Regions from separate parts of the Streptomyces sp. NPDC059917 genome, predicted to be linked through region 3. Evidence: riboswitches for the same ligand, from Rfam matches in the RefSeq annotation. Region 3 holds a riboswitch; each other region holds the start of a gene.
The links. Region 3 has a riboswitch for cyclic di-AMP ahead of ACFWAR_RS18265 (M23 family metallopeptidase). Riboswitches for the same ligand answer to the same signal wherever they lie in the genome.
Positions count from the first base shown of each region.

Region 1: it holds a riboswitch for cyclic di-AMP, as region 3 does, so the genes downstream of both, ACFWAR_RS08790 (transglycosylase family protein) here and ACFWAR_RS18265 (M23 family metallopeptidase) in region 3, are expected to answer to the same signal.
Region 2: it holds a riboswitch for cyclic di-AMP, as region 3 does, so the genes downstream of both, ACFWAR_RS36135 (transglycosylase SLT domain-containing protein) here and ACFWAR_RS18265 (M23 family metallopeptidase) in region 3, are expected to answer to the same signal.

Region 1 covers NZ_JBHWLC010000010.1:77,128-81,337, reverse strand. The annotation lists gene eno (phosphopyruvate hydratase) at 79-1,365, opposite strand; gene ACFWAR_RS08790 (transglycosylase family protein) at 1,676-2,392, opposite strand; cyclic di-AMP (ydaO/yuaA leader) riboswitch at 2,395-2,567, opposite strand; gene ACFWAR_RS08785 (transglycosylase family protein) at 2,841-3,884, opposite strand; gene ACFWAR_RS08780 (cytochrome P450) at 4,022-4,210, opposite strand, start outside.
Region 2 covers NZ_JBHWLC010000110.1:2,763-6,972, forward strand. The annotation lists gene ACFWAR_RS36130 (dihydrodipicolinate synthase family protein) at 1-535, shown strand, start outside; cyclic di-AMP (ydaO/yuaA leader) riboswitch at 894-1,140, shown strand; gene ACFWAR_RS36135 (transglycosylase SLT domain-containing protein) at 1,145-1,957, shown strand; gene ACFWAR_RS36140 (hypothetical protein) at 1,951-3,852, opposite strand; gene ACFWAR_RS36145 (DUF5682 family protein) at 3,849-4,210, opposite strand, start outside.
Region 3 covers NZ_JBHWLC010000028.1:64,724-71,784, forward strand. The annotation lists gene ACFWAR_RS18250 (DNA topoisomerase (ATP-hydrolyzing) subunit A) at 1-1,796, opposite strand, end outside; gene ACFWAR_RS18255 (M16 family metallopeptidase) at 1,983-3,335, shown strand; gene ACFWAR_RS18260 (M16 family metallopeptidase) at 3,356-4,723, shown strand; cyclic di-AMP (ydaO/yuaA leader) riboswitch at 4,949-5,105, shown strand; gene ACFWAR_RS18265 (M23 family metallopeptidase) at 5,118-5,921, shown strand; gene ACFWAR_RS18270 (GntR family transcriptional regulator) at 6,109-6,774, shown strand; gene ACFWAR_RS18275 (HPr family phosphocarrier protein) at 6,943-7,061, opposite strand, start outside.

The sequences.
Region 1 (4,210 bases), on a different contig from region 3:
GGAGGCTGTCGGGCCCCGCGGGGATGAACCCCGCGAGGACCCGTCCGGCAGCCCCTCCGGAAGGCGATCCGGAGGGGATCAGCCCTTGAAGCGCGGGAAGGCGGAGCGGCCCGCGTACACGGCGGCGTCGTCGAGGATCTCCTCGATGCGCAGCAGCTGGTTGTACTTGGCGACGCGGTCCGAGCGGGCCGGGGCGCCGGTCTTGATCTGACCGCAGTTCACGGCGACCGCGAGGTCGGCGATGGTGACGTCCTCGGTCTCGCCGGAACGGTGCGACATCATGCACTTGAAGCCGTTGCGCTGGGCCATCTCGACGGCGTCCAGGGTCTCGGTCAGCGAACCGATCTGGTTCACCTTCACGAGCAGGGCGTTGGCCGAGCCCTCTTCGATACCGCGGGCGAGGCGCTCCGGGTTGGTGACGAAGAGGTCGTCGCCGACGATCTGGACCTTGGCGCCCAGCTTGTCCGTGAGGACCTTCCAGCCGGCCCAGTCGTCCTCGTACAGCGGGTCCTCGATGGAGACCATCGGGTACGCGGAGACGAGCTCCTCGTAGTACTCGGTCATCTCGGCGGCCGAGCGGGACTGGCCCTCGAACTCGTACTTGCCGTCCTTGTAGAACTCGGACGCGGCGACGTCGAGCGCCAGCGCGATGTCCTTGCCCGGGACGTAGCCGGCCTGCTTGATGGCCTCGACGATGAGGTCGAGCGCGGCGCGGTTGGACTCCAGGTTCGGGGCGAAGCCGCCCTCGTCGCCCAGACCCGTGGAGAGGCCCTTGGTGTGCAGGACCTTCTTGAGGGTGTGGTAGACCTCGGCGCCCCAGCGCAGGGCCTCGGAGAAGGACTCGGCGCCGATCGGCGCGATCATGAACTCCTGGATGTCGACGTTGGAGTCGGCGTGCGACCCACCGTTGAGGATGTTCATCATCGGAACGGGCAGCAGGTGCGCGTTCGGGCCGCCGAGGTAGCGGAAGAGCGGGAGGTCCGAGGCCTCGGACGCGGCGTGGGCCACGGCCAGGGAGACGCCGAGGATCGCGTTGGCGCCCAGGGAGCCCTTGTTGTCGGTGCCGTCCAGGTCGAACATGGCCTGGTCGATCAGGCGCTGCTCGGTGGCGTCGTAGCCGACGAGCTCCGGGCCGATCTGCTCGATCACGGCGAGGACGGCCTTCTCGACGCCCTTGCCGAGGTAGCGGTTGGGGTCACCGTCACGAAGCTCGATGGCCTCGAATGCACCGGTGGAGGCGCCGGACGGAACTGCAGCACGGCCGGTGCTGCCGTCGTCGAGGCCAACCTCGACCTCGACCGTGGGATTGCCTCGGGAGTCCAGGATTTCCCGGGCTACGACGACGTCGATGGACGGCACGAGCATCTCCTTCTGGGATGTGACGCTGGGTGTGCGGTGGCGTGTCAGGCCGTGGGATGGCCTTGCCGCCTAGAGCCTAACCGGCTCCGGGCACTCGGCCAGCCGAGCAACCGCTCCGTGGGACGAAAAAGGGTCTGAATACCCCTCTTACAGGACATACGGAAGGGCCGGCGGACGGCCGAAGGATCGCCCCCGCCTGCACGAACGCCACCGCCCGGCGCGTGGGGGGAGACGCGCCGGGCGATGGCGAATTATGCGTACCGCGAAGTCCGCACGGCAGGGCCGCGCAGCGTCACAGCCGGTGTTACCGCAGGATTCAGCTGAGCTTCAGCTTCTGACCCGGGAAGATCAGGTCGGCGTCCGGCACGGTGTCCTTGTTCAGCTCGTGCAGCTTCTGCCAGCCGCCCTTGACGCCGTTCGCCTGGGCGATGGTGCCGAGGGTGTCACCGGACTTGATCTCGTAGGAGCCGGTGCCCGTCTTGGGGGCGGTCGACGGGGCGCTCTTGGTCGGGGCCGGGGTCTCGGCGCGCTCGGAGCGGGTGACCGGGGCCTCGGGGCGCTTGGTCTCCTGCTTCGACTCGCTCTTCGACTCGGTCTTCTTCTCGACCTTCTTCTCCGGCTTGTTCTGCTTGGGGGTCTCGGCCGAGCCGCCGTTGTAGGCGGAGTTCGACAGGCCCACGCCACAGGACGGCCACGCGCCCTTGCCCTGGCCCTTGAGGACCTTCTCGGCGATGGCTATCTGCTGCGCCTTGGTGGCCTGGTTCGCCTGCGGGGCGTACGCCTTGCCGCCGTACGCGGCCCACGTGGAGGACGAGAACTGCACGCCGCCGTAGTAGCCGTTGCCGGTGTTGATGGACCAGTTGCCGCCGGACTCGCACGCGGCGACGGCGTCCCACTGGGAGGCGGTCGCGGCGCTCGCGGCGCCGGCGGTCATCAGCGGAGCCGCCACGGCGACACCGGCGACACCGACGAGGGTGACGACACGGGTGGCCTTGGAGGCGCGACGGTGCTTGCCCTTGCCGGAAAGCAGCATGGTTTTCTCCTCACCGACGCCTGCGAAGTGAGCTGTCGGGTTCGGGCGGATGAGTTGCCCGGTCGCGCACCGAGGTGCGCGGCTTAACCCCAAGCCGGTTCCGTGACCATCTCTCAATGGCCGGTTCCGGCACTTACCTTGGTTCCCCCGCTCCTGCCTTCGGCGCTTGCGCGACGTGTTCCCTCCGTCCGCCGGCAGGATTCGGCGATGCGGTCGAAGGAGCCCGCGGTGGCGAGCGATTCAGAAGGTAGACAGGTCTCTCCCCGATGTTCAACGAGGGACATCGGGGAGAAACGGGCCCTACTTGCGCTCCCGGGAGGGGTGTTTGCCCAGGTGGGAGCGGGGTTTGGGGCAGTCACCGAGCAGGACACGCCAGTTGGACGGAAGAGATGCATGTCTCATTTGCACGAAAGGGACATACCTGGCGATCTTCGCGCCCGAAGTGCCCCTATTTATGGCTTAGATCGAGATTCTGCCCCGGGGTGATCAGGTCGGCGTCATGCCCGATGACCTGCTGATTGGCCTTGTAAAGGGCATTCCAGCCACCCTCGACCCCTTCGGCCTTCGCAATGTCCGTCAGATTGTCGCCGGCCTTCACCGTGTACGTCGGTTCGGACGCGGCGTCAGAGCCGACCGGCGCCTCCGCGGCGGGCGTTCCGCGGTGCTTTCCACCGGCTCCGGCCGTTTCGCCCTGCGGAACGGCGGCCGATCCGGACGGGGTCGTCGGCGTCGTGGAGGGCGTCGGGGCCGTGGGGAGCGCGGTGTTGGACGGGGACGTCGTCGGACCGGTGGGGACCGCCCCGCCGCCGGGCGCGGTCGGAGCGGGCGTGCCGGTGGACCCCGTCGGGGCGCCGGGGCCGCCGGAAACCGGAGCCGGGTCCGGCATGACGGGCAGTACGGAGGTCAGCGGGGACTGCGGCATCGCCGCGAAGTCACCGGGCGCGGGCGCGCCGGTGGCTCCGGGGATGTGCCCGGTGGAGGTCGGCGTGGCCGCCGGGGCCGGTGCGCCGGCGAGCGAGCCGGGCGCGGGGGACGCGGATCCCTCGGGTCGCACCGGGCTCGGCGCGACGGAACCGGAACGTCCGGGAACACCCGGGTCGACCGTGGCCGCCGGGCCGCCCCGGGTGAGACCGGAGGACTCCCCGCACAGCGGCCAGGCCGTCGGTCCCTGCGCGGCGAGCACCCGCTCGGCGATGGTGATCTGCTGCGAGCGGCTGGCCAGGTCGGGGCGCGCCGCGAACTCCAACCCGCCCGCGTTCTTCCACTGGTCCAGGGTCAGCTGGAGTCCGCCGTAGGACCCGCTGCCGAAGTCGGCGCTCCAGGTGCCGCCGCTCTCGCACTCGGCCACCGAGTCCCACGTGGTGGTCTCGGCCGCGCTCGCGCCGGAGGCGGCGAACAGCGGTAGGGCGAGTGCGGAGCCTGCGACTCCGGCGGTGACGACGAGTGCGGGGACCTGACGGGGGCGTCTGTGGCGGCCGTTCCCGGAACGCATGAGGGTGGACCTTTCGCGTGGCGGCGGGGGGCGACGCGAACCTAGCCCGGTTCGAACGCTTGTCACAAGTCGATGATGCGCAGATCACGTCAAGGTCACAGAGTTGACTGTGGGTCAGTTGTGGCGCCCGGGACGGGTCATTCCGCTTCCGGAACGTTTGGGGTTGTGAACCTGACGGGAAGCGTGCGCAGGCCACGCATGATCAGTCCGCCGCGCCAGCGCAGCTCCTCGGGGGGAACGGCCAGTTCCAGATCCGGCAGACGCGTCAGCAAAGTCGCGAGGGCCGTCTGACCCTCCAACCGGGCCAGCGGAGCGCCGATGCAGTA
Region 2 (4,210 bases), on a different contig from region 3:
CTTCGAGCGGCTCGCGGAGGTCGCGCCCGTACCGCTGATCGTCTACCACATCCCCTACCGGACCGGTCAGCCGCTGGACGCCGGGGCGCTGCGGGCCCTCGGGGCGCTGCCCGGGGTCGCGGGGGTCAAGTACGCGGCGGGCGGCATCGACCAGGACGCGGTGGAGCTGCTGGGCGACCTGCCGGACGGGTTCACGGTCCTGGCGGGCGACGACGCCTTCGCCTCGCCCCTGCTCGCCCTCGGGGCGGGCGGCGCGATCCTGGCCTCGGCACATCTGGCCACGGAGCGGTTCGCCGCGCTCGTGCGGGCCTGGCGCTCCGCGGACGTGTCCGGCGCGCGGGCACTGGGGCACGCGCTGGCCCGGCTGTCGGTGGCCGTGTTCGCCGAGCCGAATCCGGTGGTCCTCAAGGGGGTGCTGCACGCGCAGGGACGCATTCCGACCCCTGACGTGCGGCTGCCGCTGCTGCCCGCCGGAGCCGCCTCGGTGCGGGAGACGCTGCGCAGGCTGGAGGAGCTGGAAGGGCTGGAGGGCTGACGGAGCCGGAGGGGCGGGGACGGAGCCGGAGGGGCGGGCGAAGCCGGAGGGGCGGGGGGACCGCGCCGCGCGGGCGGGCGCGCACCCTCGCAAGAAATCCCCAAGAAGCATGAATGGGCGATTTGCACCTGAATGCCGTACGGGCCGCTCGCCGGTGACGTCAGTCACGCGGGAGCGGCCGCCGCGGCCCCCGCCGCGGGGGTAGCGGAAGGCCGGATTCCGGGCGCCGCAATGAATTGCGGGATTTCCCGCCCCGCCCGGCCCGGATCAATTTCCCGGCCGCTTCCGATATACCGATCACTGCGCGGAATTCAAGCCCTTGTTCCACTCCTCTTCCCTCCTCTACGGTCACCGCAATCCGGGTGGAACGCCGAATCCTGCCGCTACCCGGGAACCCATCCCACTCACGTACGGCAGGAGCGGGGGAACCAGGTAGGCCGCTGGTCCGGACGCACGTTCCGGCCCGGCTCGGGGTGAAGTCGCACCACTGACACGCACGTCCTCGTCATGCTTCGGGCATGACCGCGGACGCGCCGCGTCATGGTGCGGCCGGACAGCTCCCGTCCGAACCCGACAGCTCACCTCGCAGGCGACGGAGAGGAATTCGCCATGTCCGCATCGGGCAAGCACCGCCGTCCCAAGACCAGCCCCCTCGCCCGCCTGCTCGCCGTCGCGGGCACCGGCGGCATGGCCCTCGCCCTCCCCCTGATCAGCGCCTCCGGCGCCGAAGCCGCACAGCCGGCCGCCGCCGCGACCGCGGCCCCCGCGGTCGCGGCATCCGTCGCCGCCACCGCTCCCGCGATCACCGTGCGGGCCGCGGCGGCCACCACCTATTCCGTGGTCGCGGGCGACACCCTTTCCACGATCGCCCAATCGCATTCCGTCAGCGGCGGCTGGAAGAAGCTCTACGCGGACAACCGCGCGGCGATCGGCGACGACCCGTCGGTGATCCGGCCGGGAACCCGGCTGACGCTCGGCGGCGCGGCGAAGGCGGCTCCCGCCAAGGCGGGTTCGGCGACCGCGACGACCCTGGCGGCCGGGCGGGACGCGGGGGCCGCACCCGCGCGGGCCGACCGATCCGTGCGGTCCACGACCCTGTACGCCAACAACCTCGACGGCTGGATCCGCCAGTCGCTGGACATCATGGCCCAGCACGGAATTCCCGGCACCTACGACGGAATTCGCCGCAACGTCCTGCGCGAGTCCTCGGGTAATCCCCTCGCCATCAACAACTGGGACTCCAACGCGGCGGCGGGCATCCCCTCGAAGGGCCTCCTCCAGGTCATCGACCCCACCTTCCGGGCGTACCACGTGCCCGGTACCGCGACCGACTCCTACGACCCGGTCGCGAACATCACCGCCGCCTGCAACTACGCCGCCGACCGCTACGGTTCGATCGACAACGTGAACGGCGCCTACTGAGCGGACCAGGACGCGGCCACCAACGACCGCTGCGCGGCGTGCAGATGGGTGGCCGCGGCCAGCCAGGCCCACGCGTAGCGGTCGGCGCCGGGATCGACGAGACGACCGAAGACGTCCCGGGGCCGCCGGTCGGCCTCGGCGCTCAACGCGGCGGCCAACTCCTCGGCCCCCGCGAAACCGGCCCGGCGCAGCGGCCCCCGGCCGCCGTTCGGCGCGAACTCACCGCGCGCCGCCTCCGCCACCGCCCGGCGGCCCCCCGCGACCCCGGATTCCAACAGCCGCCGCACCCGCCACAGCGGTGACCCGCCCAGCGCGTCCGGTACCGGCTCCCGGTCCCGTACGTCGGCCGGTTCGGGCGCGTCGGCCGCCGCCGGGAGGTGGGACCCCTGGAGCAGGTCGTAGCCGAGGTCGGCCCGGCCCAGCCACTGCGGCGGCAGCCGCAGGGTGTACGCCGACCCGGGCACCGGACCGACGGCCAGCGGTCGCAGGGTCGCGCTCCGGTCCGGGTCGGGGCGGCCGAGCACGCGCAGCGCCAGCCCGGGGCGCTCGGCCAGGCGGCGCAGGTTCGCGGTGTGCGCCAGGTCCGGATGCGGGTGGGCGGGGACCAGGGCGATCAGCGGTGCGCCGGGACGTACCGCGCCGTCGCGGGCCAACTCGCGGACCAGCAGCCGGTCTCCGGCCGCGGCCACCACCAGTACGTCGCATCCGAGCAGGCCCGGGTCGGCGGCCGGGTCGGCCAGGGCCCGCGCCACGGCCTCGGCCGCCGGGCGGGCGAAGAGCGCGGCGGCCGGTCCCTCGCTCCAGTCGATCCCGCGCAGCGGCGTCGCGCGTACGCCCCGGCCCGACCCGAGGCGGCCGTCGGCGGACACGGTCGCCCCGACCACGTGCAGTGCGCCCCGCGCCAGACCGGCGTGATCGAGGACGGCGCCGCCGAGGGCCACGGAGGCGCTCGCGGCGCCCCGGGCCCGGCCGATCCCACCGGGGCGGACGTCGGCGAGGGTGAACCCGTCGCCCTCGGCGTCGACGAGGTGCGTGACCACTCCCGCGTGTCCGGTGGCCGAGAGCACCGGCTCCCGGCACAGGCCGTACACGCGCAGGCTGCCGCCGGACCGGTAGGTGCGCCGGGAGCCGCCGGGGGACGGGAGCGCGGCGGAGTGCAACAGCTCGCGGAAGGCCCCCGTCAGCTCGGTCAGCCGCTGGGCGGCGCTGCGGTCGCGGGCGGCGCGCAGCCCGCGGACCACCCGGAGGGCGGCCGCCTCGGCGTGCGGCAGGCCCGCCAGGCGCGCGGTGTGTGCGGCCCGCAGCAGCTCGGCCTGGACGACGGCGCCGCCCGCGGGCACTCCCGCCGCCAGCGCGGCGGCGGCCGCCTCCCACAGGGCCGCGGCGGCGGCCACCTGCTCCGGGGACGGGGCCAGGGACGGGGCCGGGGACGGCGCCGGGCCGTCGGTCGTGGGCCCGGGCCCCGCTTCCGGCTCGGCGGGAGCGGCGGGCGTCCGGCCGCGGGCGGGCTCCGGGTCGGATGCCTGCTCGGCCGCAGGGTCGGCCGCAGGTGGCTCGGCGAGCGGGGACACCGCGAGGGCGGCGGTGCGGTGGAGGCAGCGGGGGCTCAGGAGGCAGCTGCAGACGGCCTGGTCGGGGGCGGTGATCGCACCCGAGGGGCCGGGCCTCAGGGTGACCTGGGCGTCCTCGCCGAAGCGGTAGGTGACCTCCCCGTCGGCCGCCACGACGGCCGGTGGATCGCCCGCCGCGCAGGCCTCGATGGTGGCGTCGAGCCTCTTGCGCAGCCGCGCGGAGAGCCCGCCGACGGCCTCGGCCAACAGCTCCGGAGCCACCGGGGGGAGCGCGGCCGCGGGAACGTTCGGGGATGCGGGTGCGGGTACGGGTACGGGAATCACGCGCGCTCTCCACGGAGGCGGTCGCCGACCCAGCGGGCCAGGGCGAGGGGGCTGAGGGCGGCCACCGGCATTCCGGCGGCGACGAGTTGCTGCGCGACCGGGACGCTGTAGCGGGGCGCACCGGTGTCGTCGAGGGCGGCGCAGCCCAGCAGTCGGGCCCCCGAGTCGGCCAGTGCGCGGACCTCGCCCAGCAGCCCGCCGAGCGCGTGGCCCTCCTCGAAGTCGCTGACCACGACGACCAGTGTCCGGCTCGGCACCGTGATCAGGGACCGCGCGTGCGCCAGCCCGGCCGCGATGTGCGTACCGCCGCCGACCCGTACTTCGAGCAGCAGGGACAGGGGGTCCTCGACCCGGCCCG
Region 3 (7,061 bases):
ACCGGGGCCCCGCCCGCCAGGTTCGGCGCCGCGTGCGTGTCCGGCAGCTGCGGCAGGTCGATCACCGAGAGCCGCAGCAGCCGCCCGGACGAGGTGACCACGCCCACGTCGGCCCGCGCGGTCGCCGCGACCTGCGAGACGATCAGGTCGTGCTTGGCCCGCGCCGCCCCGTCCTCGGCGACCGCGAGCGGCTCGCCGTTGGCGGTCCGGGCCAGCAGCCCGGTCGAGGACAGCAGTACCCGGCACGGGTCGTCCGCGACCTCCAGCGGAACCGCCGTGACCGCCGAGCCCGCCGACTCCAGCAGCACCGTGCGCCGCTCGGTGCCGAACTTCTTCGCGACCGCCGCCAGTTCGTTGGAGACCAGCTTGCGCAGCTCGGTGTCCGACTCCAGGATCCCGGTCAGCTCGTCGATCTCGCCGTTGAGGCGGTCCTGCTCGGTCTCCAGCTCCAGCCGGTCGAACTTGGTGAGCCGGCGCAGCGGGGTGTCCAGGATGTACTGCGTCTGGACCTCGCTCAGCGAGAACCGCTCGATCAGCCGGGCCTTGGCCTGCGCCGAGTTCTCGCTGTCGCGGATGAGCCGGATGACCTCGTCGATGTCGACGAGGGCCACCAACAGGCCCTCGACCAGGTGCAGCCGGTCGCGCCGCTTGGTGCGGCGGAACTCGCTGCGGCGGCGCACGACCTCGAAGCGGTGGTCGAGGTAGACCTCCAGCAGCTCCTTGAGGCCGAGGGTGAGCGGCTGACCGTCCACCAGCGCGACGTTGTTGATGCCGAAGGACTCCTCCATCGGCGTCAGCTTGTACAGCTGCTCCAGCACGGCCTCGGGGTGGAAGCCGTTCTTGATCTCGATGACCAGGCGCAGGCCGTGCGAGCGGTCCGTGAGGTCCTTCACGTCGGCGATGCCCTGGAGCTTCTTCGAGCCGACCAGGTCCTTGATCTTCGCGATGACCTTCTCGGGGCCGACCGAGAACGGCAGTTCCGTGACGACCAGGCCCTTGCGGCGGGCCGTCACGTTGTCCACGGAGACCGTCGCGCGGATCCGGAAGGTGCCGCGCCCGTTCTCGTAGGCGTCCTTGATGCCGGACAGGCCCACGATCCGGCCGCCGGTCGGCAGGTCCGGACCCGGGACGAAGCGCATCAGCGCCTCCAGGTCCGCCTCCGGGTAGCGGATCAGGTGCCGGGCGGCGGCGATGACCTCGCCCACGTTGTGCGGGGGCATGTTGGTGGCCATGCCCACCGCGATCCCGGACGCGCCGTTGACCAGCAGGTTCGGGTACGCGGCCGGCAGTACCGCCGGTTCGAGCTCCTGGCCGTCGTAGTTCGGGGTGAAGTCGACGGTGTCCTCGTCGATCGACTCCGTCATGAGCGAGGCGGCGTCGGCCATCTTCGACTCGGTGTACCGCATGGCGGCGGGCGGGTCGTCGTTGCCGAGGGAACCGAAGTTGCCGTGGCCGTCGACCAGCGGCAGGCGCATCGAGAAGGGCTGGGCCATGCGCACGAGGGCGTCGTAGATCGACGCGTCACCGTGCGGGTGGAGCTTGCCCATCACCTCGCCGACGACGCGGGCGCACTTCACGTACCCGCGATCGGGGCGCAGCCCCATCTCGTTCATCTGGTAGACGATGCGGCGGTGCACCGGCTTCATGCCGTCCCGGGCGTCGGGCAGGGCGCGGGAGTAGATCACCGAGTACGCGTACTCGAGGAAGGAGCCCTGCATTTCGTCGACGACGTCGATGTCGAGGATCTTCTCCTCGAAATCCTCCGGCGGCGGGGTCTTCGTGCTGCGGCGGGCCATCGCTGCGCGGCTCCTTAACCATGTGATGGGTGCTGTGTCTGACGCGGACCATTGTGGCCCGAGGCTCCGACAACGCCGACTCCGACCCAGGAGTGACCCGGGAACTTCTCCAGGGGCCGACGCGCTTGCATACAGTGACAGGTCTGACGGAATTCTCTACATCGCGATCGAAGGGACCACATGCCCATGGGTCACACGGCCACAGCTCAGGCCGGCTCCGGCGGCCTGACAGCGACCGAGCACCGCCTGGCCAACGGCCTGCGCGTGGTGCTCTCCGAGGACCACCTGACCCCGGTCGCCGCGGTCTGCCTCTGGTACGACGTCGGTTCGCGCCACGAAGTCAAGGGCCGCACCGGGCTGGCTCACCTCTTCGAGCACCTGATGTTCCAGGGTTCGAAGAGCGTGTCCGGCAACGGCCACTTCGAGCTGGTGCAGGGCGCGGGCGGTTCGCTCAACGGCACCACCAGCTTCGAGCGCACCAACTATTTCGAGACGATGCCGACCCACCAGCTGGAACTCGCGCTGTGGCTGGAGGCGGACCGGATGGGCTCGCTGCTGGCCGCCCTGGACGACGAGTCCATGGAGAACCAGCGCGACGTCGTCAAGAACGAGCGCCGCCAGCGCTACGACAACGTCCCCTACGGCACGGCGTTCGAGCGGCTGACCGCGCTCGCCTACCCCGAGGGCCACCCGTACCACCACACCCCGATCGGCTCGATGGCCGACCTGGACGCGGCCTCCCTGGAGGACGCGCGGACCTTCTTCCGCACCTACTACGCGCCCAACAACGCGGTGCTGTCGGTCGTCGGGGACATCGACCCCGAGCAGACGCTGGCCTGGGTCGAGAAGTACTTCGGCAGCATCCCCGCGCACGACGGCAAGCAGCCGCCGCGCGACGGCTCGCTGCCCGACACCATGGGCGGCCAGCTGCGCGAGGAGATCGTCGAGCAGGTCCCGGCCCGCGCGCTGATGGCCGCCTACCGCCTCCCGCACGACGGCACCCGCGACTGCGACGCGGCCGACGTGGCCCTGACCATCCTGGGCGGCGGCGAGTCCTCGCGGCTGCACAACCGCCTGGTCCGCCGCGACCAGAGCGCCGTGGCGGCCGGATTCGGCATGCTGCGCCTGGCCGGTGCCCCCTCGCTCGGCTGGCTGGACGTCAAGACCTCCGGCGGGGTCGAGGTGCCCGACATCGAGGCCGCCGTCGACGAGGAGCTCGCGCGGTTCGCCGCCGAGGGCCCGACGGCCGAGGAGATGGAGCGCGCGCAGGCCCAGCTGGAGCGCGAATGGCTGGACCGGCTGAGCACGGTGGCCGGCCGCGCCGACGAACTGTGCCGCTTCGCGGTGCTCTTCGGCGACCCGCAGCTGGCGCTCACCGCCGTCGGCCGCGTCCTCGACATCACCGCCGAGGAGGTGCAGGCCGTGGCCGCGGCCCGACTGCGCCCGGACAACCGCGCGGTGCTCGTCTACGAGCCGCTCGCGGCCGAGGACGCCGAGGAAGCCGCCGAGAACGACGAGACCGAAGGGGCGGAGCAGTGAGCGACACCGCAGCCGTCACGATGACCTTCCACCCCCAGCCGCAGCCCGGCGAGGCCAAGCCGTGGGCCTTCCCGGCCCCCGAGCGCGGCGCGCTGGCCACCGGCCTGACCGTGCTGCGGTGCCACCGGCCCGGCCAGCAGGTGGTGGCCGTCGAGATCAACCTCGCGGCCCCGCTGGACGCCGAACCGGCCGGCCTGGACGGCGTGGCCACCATCATGGCCCGCGCGCTCTCCGAGGGCACCGACAAGCACTCCGCCGAGGAGTTCGCGGCCGAGCTGGAGCGCTGCGGCGCCACCCTCGACGCGCACGCCGACCACCCGGGCATCCGGGTCTCCCTGGAGGTCCCGGCCTCCCGGCTGGCCAAGGCCCTGGCGCTGCTCGCCGAGGCGCTGCGCGCCCCCGCCTTCGCGGACAGCGAGGTCGACCGCCTGGTGCGCAACCGGCTCGACGAGATCCCGCACGAGCTGGCCAACCCGCAGCGCCGCGCCGCCAAGCAGCTCTCCCAGGAGCTGTTCCCGGCCACGCTGCGGATGTCCCGCCCGCGCCAGGGCACCGAGGAGACGGTGGCCCGGATCGACTCCGCGGCCGTGCGCGGCTTCTACGAGGCCCACGTGCGCCCGGCGACGGCCACCGCGGTGGTGGTCGGCGACCTGACCGGCATCGACCTGGACGCCGTCCTGGCCGACACCCTGGGCACCTGGACGGGCGGCACGGCCGAACCGCTCCCGGTGCCGGCGATCACCGCGGACGACACGGGCCGCGTGGTCATCGTGGACCGGCCGGGCGCGGTCCAGACGCAGCTGCTGATCGGGCGGATCGGCGCGGACCGGCACGACCGGGTCTGGGCGGCCCAGGTGCTCGGCACGTACTGCCTGGGCGGCACCCTGACCTCCCGTCTGGACAAGGTCCTGCGCGAGGAGAAGGGCTACACCTACGGCGTGCGCGCCTTCGGTCAGGTGCTGCGGTCCACCGCGGACGGCACCGGTGCCTCGATGCTCGCCATCAGCGGTTCGGTGGACACCCCGAACACGGGTCCGGCGCTGGACGACCTCTGGAAGGTGCTGCGCACCCTCGCGGAGGGCGGACTGACCGACGCCGAGCGCGACGTGGCGGTGCAGAACCTGGTGGGCGTGGCGCCGCTCAAGTTCGAGACGGCCGCGTCCGTCGCCGGCACCCTGGCCGACCAGGTCGAGCAGGAGCTGCCGGACGACTACCAGGCGCAGTTGTACGCGCGGCTGGCCGAGACGGGCACGGTGGAGGCCACCTCGGCCGTCGTCAACGCCTTCCCGGTGGACCGGCTCGTCACGGTGCTCGTCGGTGACGCCGCGCAGATCGAGGAGCCGGTGCGCGCACTCGGCATCGGCGACGTGAGCGTCGTCGCCAACTGAGGCCGAACGGGCCTTACAGGGCGAACGGGACGTGAACTGACGGCGTTCCGCAAGGGGTTTCGGTGGCTCGTCCACCGGAACCCCTTTTGTCCGTTTGGTGGAGAGGTTGCTTCTATGTCGCGTGATGTAGGTAACAATGGGGCTCGTGTGTTTGGTGATTGCCTGATGATCCGCCTAGCGTCGGCCGTGCTGTCCGTCAGTTGTCACAGCCGCACTCGCGGCACCGGACAGCGATCGCCGAGTCCCCGTCAGGCGCGAGCCTGGGGAGCCGGGGACCCACAGTCCCTGGGGTGAATCGGACCACCTCGCAAGAGGGGGCCCGTAGGAGACCTTCCTGCTCCGAACCCGTCAGCTAACCCGGTAGGCGAGAGGGAAGGAAAGGATCAACCTCTTCATGGCGTTCGGCAGCAGTCGTGCCTCCTCCGGCAAGCACCGTGGTTCCAGCCGTCTGAGCCGGAAGACCGCAGGCGTCGCCGGTATAGCCGCCCTCGCCGCCACCGGCGTCGCGGCCACCCTCGCTGCCCCGGCCTTCGCCGCGGACAACCACAGCAGCAGCGTTCCCCAGGACTCCGGCATGAAGGCCGTCGTCGTCGCCGACGACCTCTCCGGCGACATCGAGGCGCAGGCCGACGCCCAGCGCAACGCCGCCGACACGGCCGCCCTCAAGGCGCAGGCCGAGGCCGAGGCCAAGACGAAGGCCGCCGAGGCCCGTCGGATGGCCGAGGCGAAGGCCAAGGCCGAGCGCGAGGCCAAGGAGCGCGCGGACCGCGAAGAGGAGCGCAAGCGCCTCAACACCTTCGTGACGCCGATCGAGGGCTCCTACGTCAGCACCCAGTACGGTGCGGGCGGCAGCATGTGGTCCTCCGGCAGCCACACCGGCATCGACTTCCACGCGGGCGTGGGCAACGTCGTCCGCGCCGTGGGTGCGGGCGTCATCGTCGAGGCCGGCAACGGCGGCGCGTACGGCAACAACATCGTCATCAAGCACAACGACGGTACGTACACCCAGTACGCGCACCTCTCCAGCCTCAGCGTCTCGGCCGGCGAGCAGGTCACCGCCGGACAGCAGATCGGCCTCTCGGGCGACACCGGCAACGTCAGCGGCGCGCACCTGCACTTCGAGGCCCGCACCGGCCCGTCGTACGGCTCGGACATCAACCCGATCGCCTACCTGCGGGCCCGCGGCGTCGCGATCTGACCCCGCCCGCACAGCAGCTCCCCGAAGGCCCCGGCTCACCGAGCCGGGGCCTTCGTGTCGTGCGCGGAGCGCGTGACGGGGATCGTCCACCGGCCGCTCATTTCCATCCGTCCTCGGAAAATATCGCGTGTTGCAATAGAGTCGCGAAATGGAGTCTGCGGAAACGGCATTCGGTGGAGGTCCGGTCTTGCGAATTCCCGCGCACGCGGTATGTACGGCGATCCGCGACGACATCGTCTCCGGGGTCTTCGGCCCGGGCGCGCGGCTCACCGAGGAGCTGCTCGCCCGCCGCTACGGAGTCTCCCGCGTCCCCGTCCGCGAGGCCCTGCGCACCCTGGAGTCCGAGGGCTTCGTCACCACGCGCCGGCACGCGGGCGCCTGCGTCGCCGAGCCGACCGCGCAGGAGGCGGCCGACCTCCTGGAGGTCCGCACGCTGCTGGAGCCCCTCGCGGCGGCCCGGGCCGCCCGGCGGCGCAGCGAGGCGCACCTCAAGGTGCTGCGCGGGCTGGTCAGATTGGGCCAGGAACGGGCCAGGAGGGGCCAGGGGGAGGATCTGCGGGCGCTCGGGGGGTGGTTCCACGAGACGCTCACCCAGGCCTCCGACAGCCCCGGTCTGATCGCGCTGCTGACCCAGATGCGGCACAAGATCACCTGGATGTACGCCGTGGACGCCCCGGCGCGGCCCGTGGACTCCTGGGCGGAGCACGGCGCGATCGTGGACGCGGTGGCGCGCGGCGACGCGGAGCGGGCGCGCGCGCTCACCGCGGCGCACACCGGACGGGCGGCGGGAGCGCACCGGCTGCGCGTGAGGACTTCGCAACCTGCCGTAAACACGGCGAGCAGCCGGCTTTAACAATTCCCGTATAGGAAGGACGGGGGAGGATATTCCCGCGGTCGAATGCGGCCCGCTATTTCCGGTACGGAGAATTGCGCACCCCGCCGAAAAGCAGCGGAGCCGTGGCTCCCGGAATGCGGGGGCCACGGCTCCGCCGTGTGTGGTGCGTGGGGTCGGACCCGGGGGTCAGACGGTCTCGGGGAGCTCCTCGAGGCCCTCGGCGACCAGCTTCGCCAGGCGGTCGAGCGCGGCGTCCGCACCCTCGGCGTCGGACGCGAGGATGATCTCCTCGCCGCCCTGGGCGC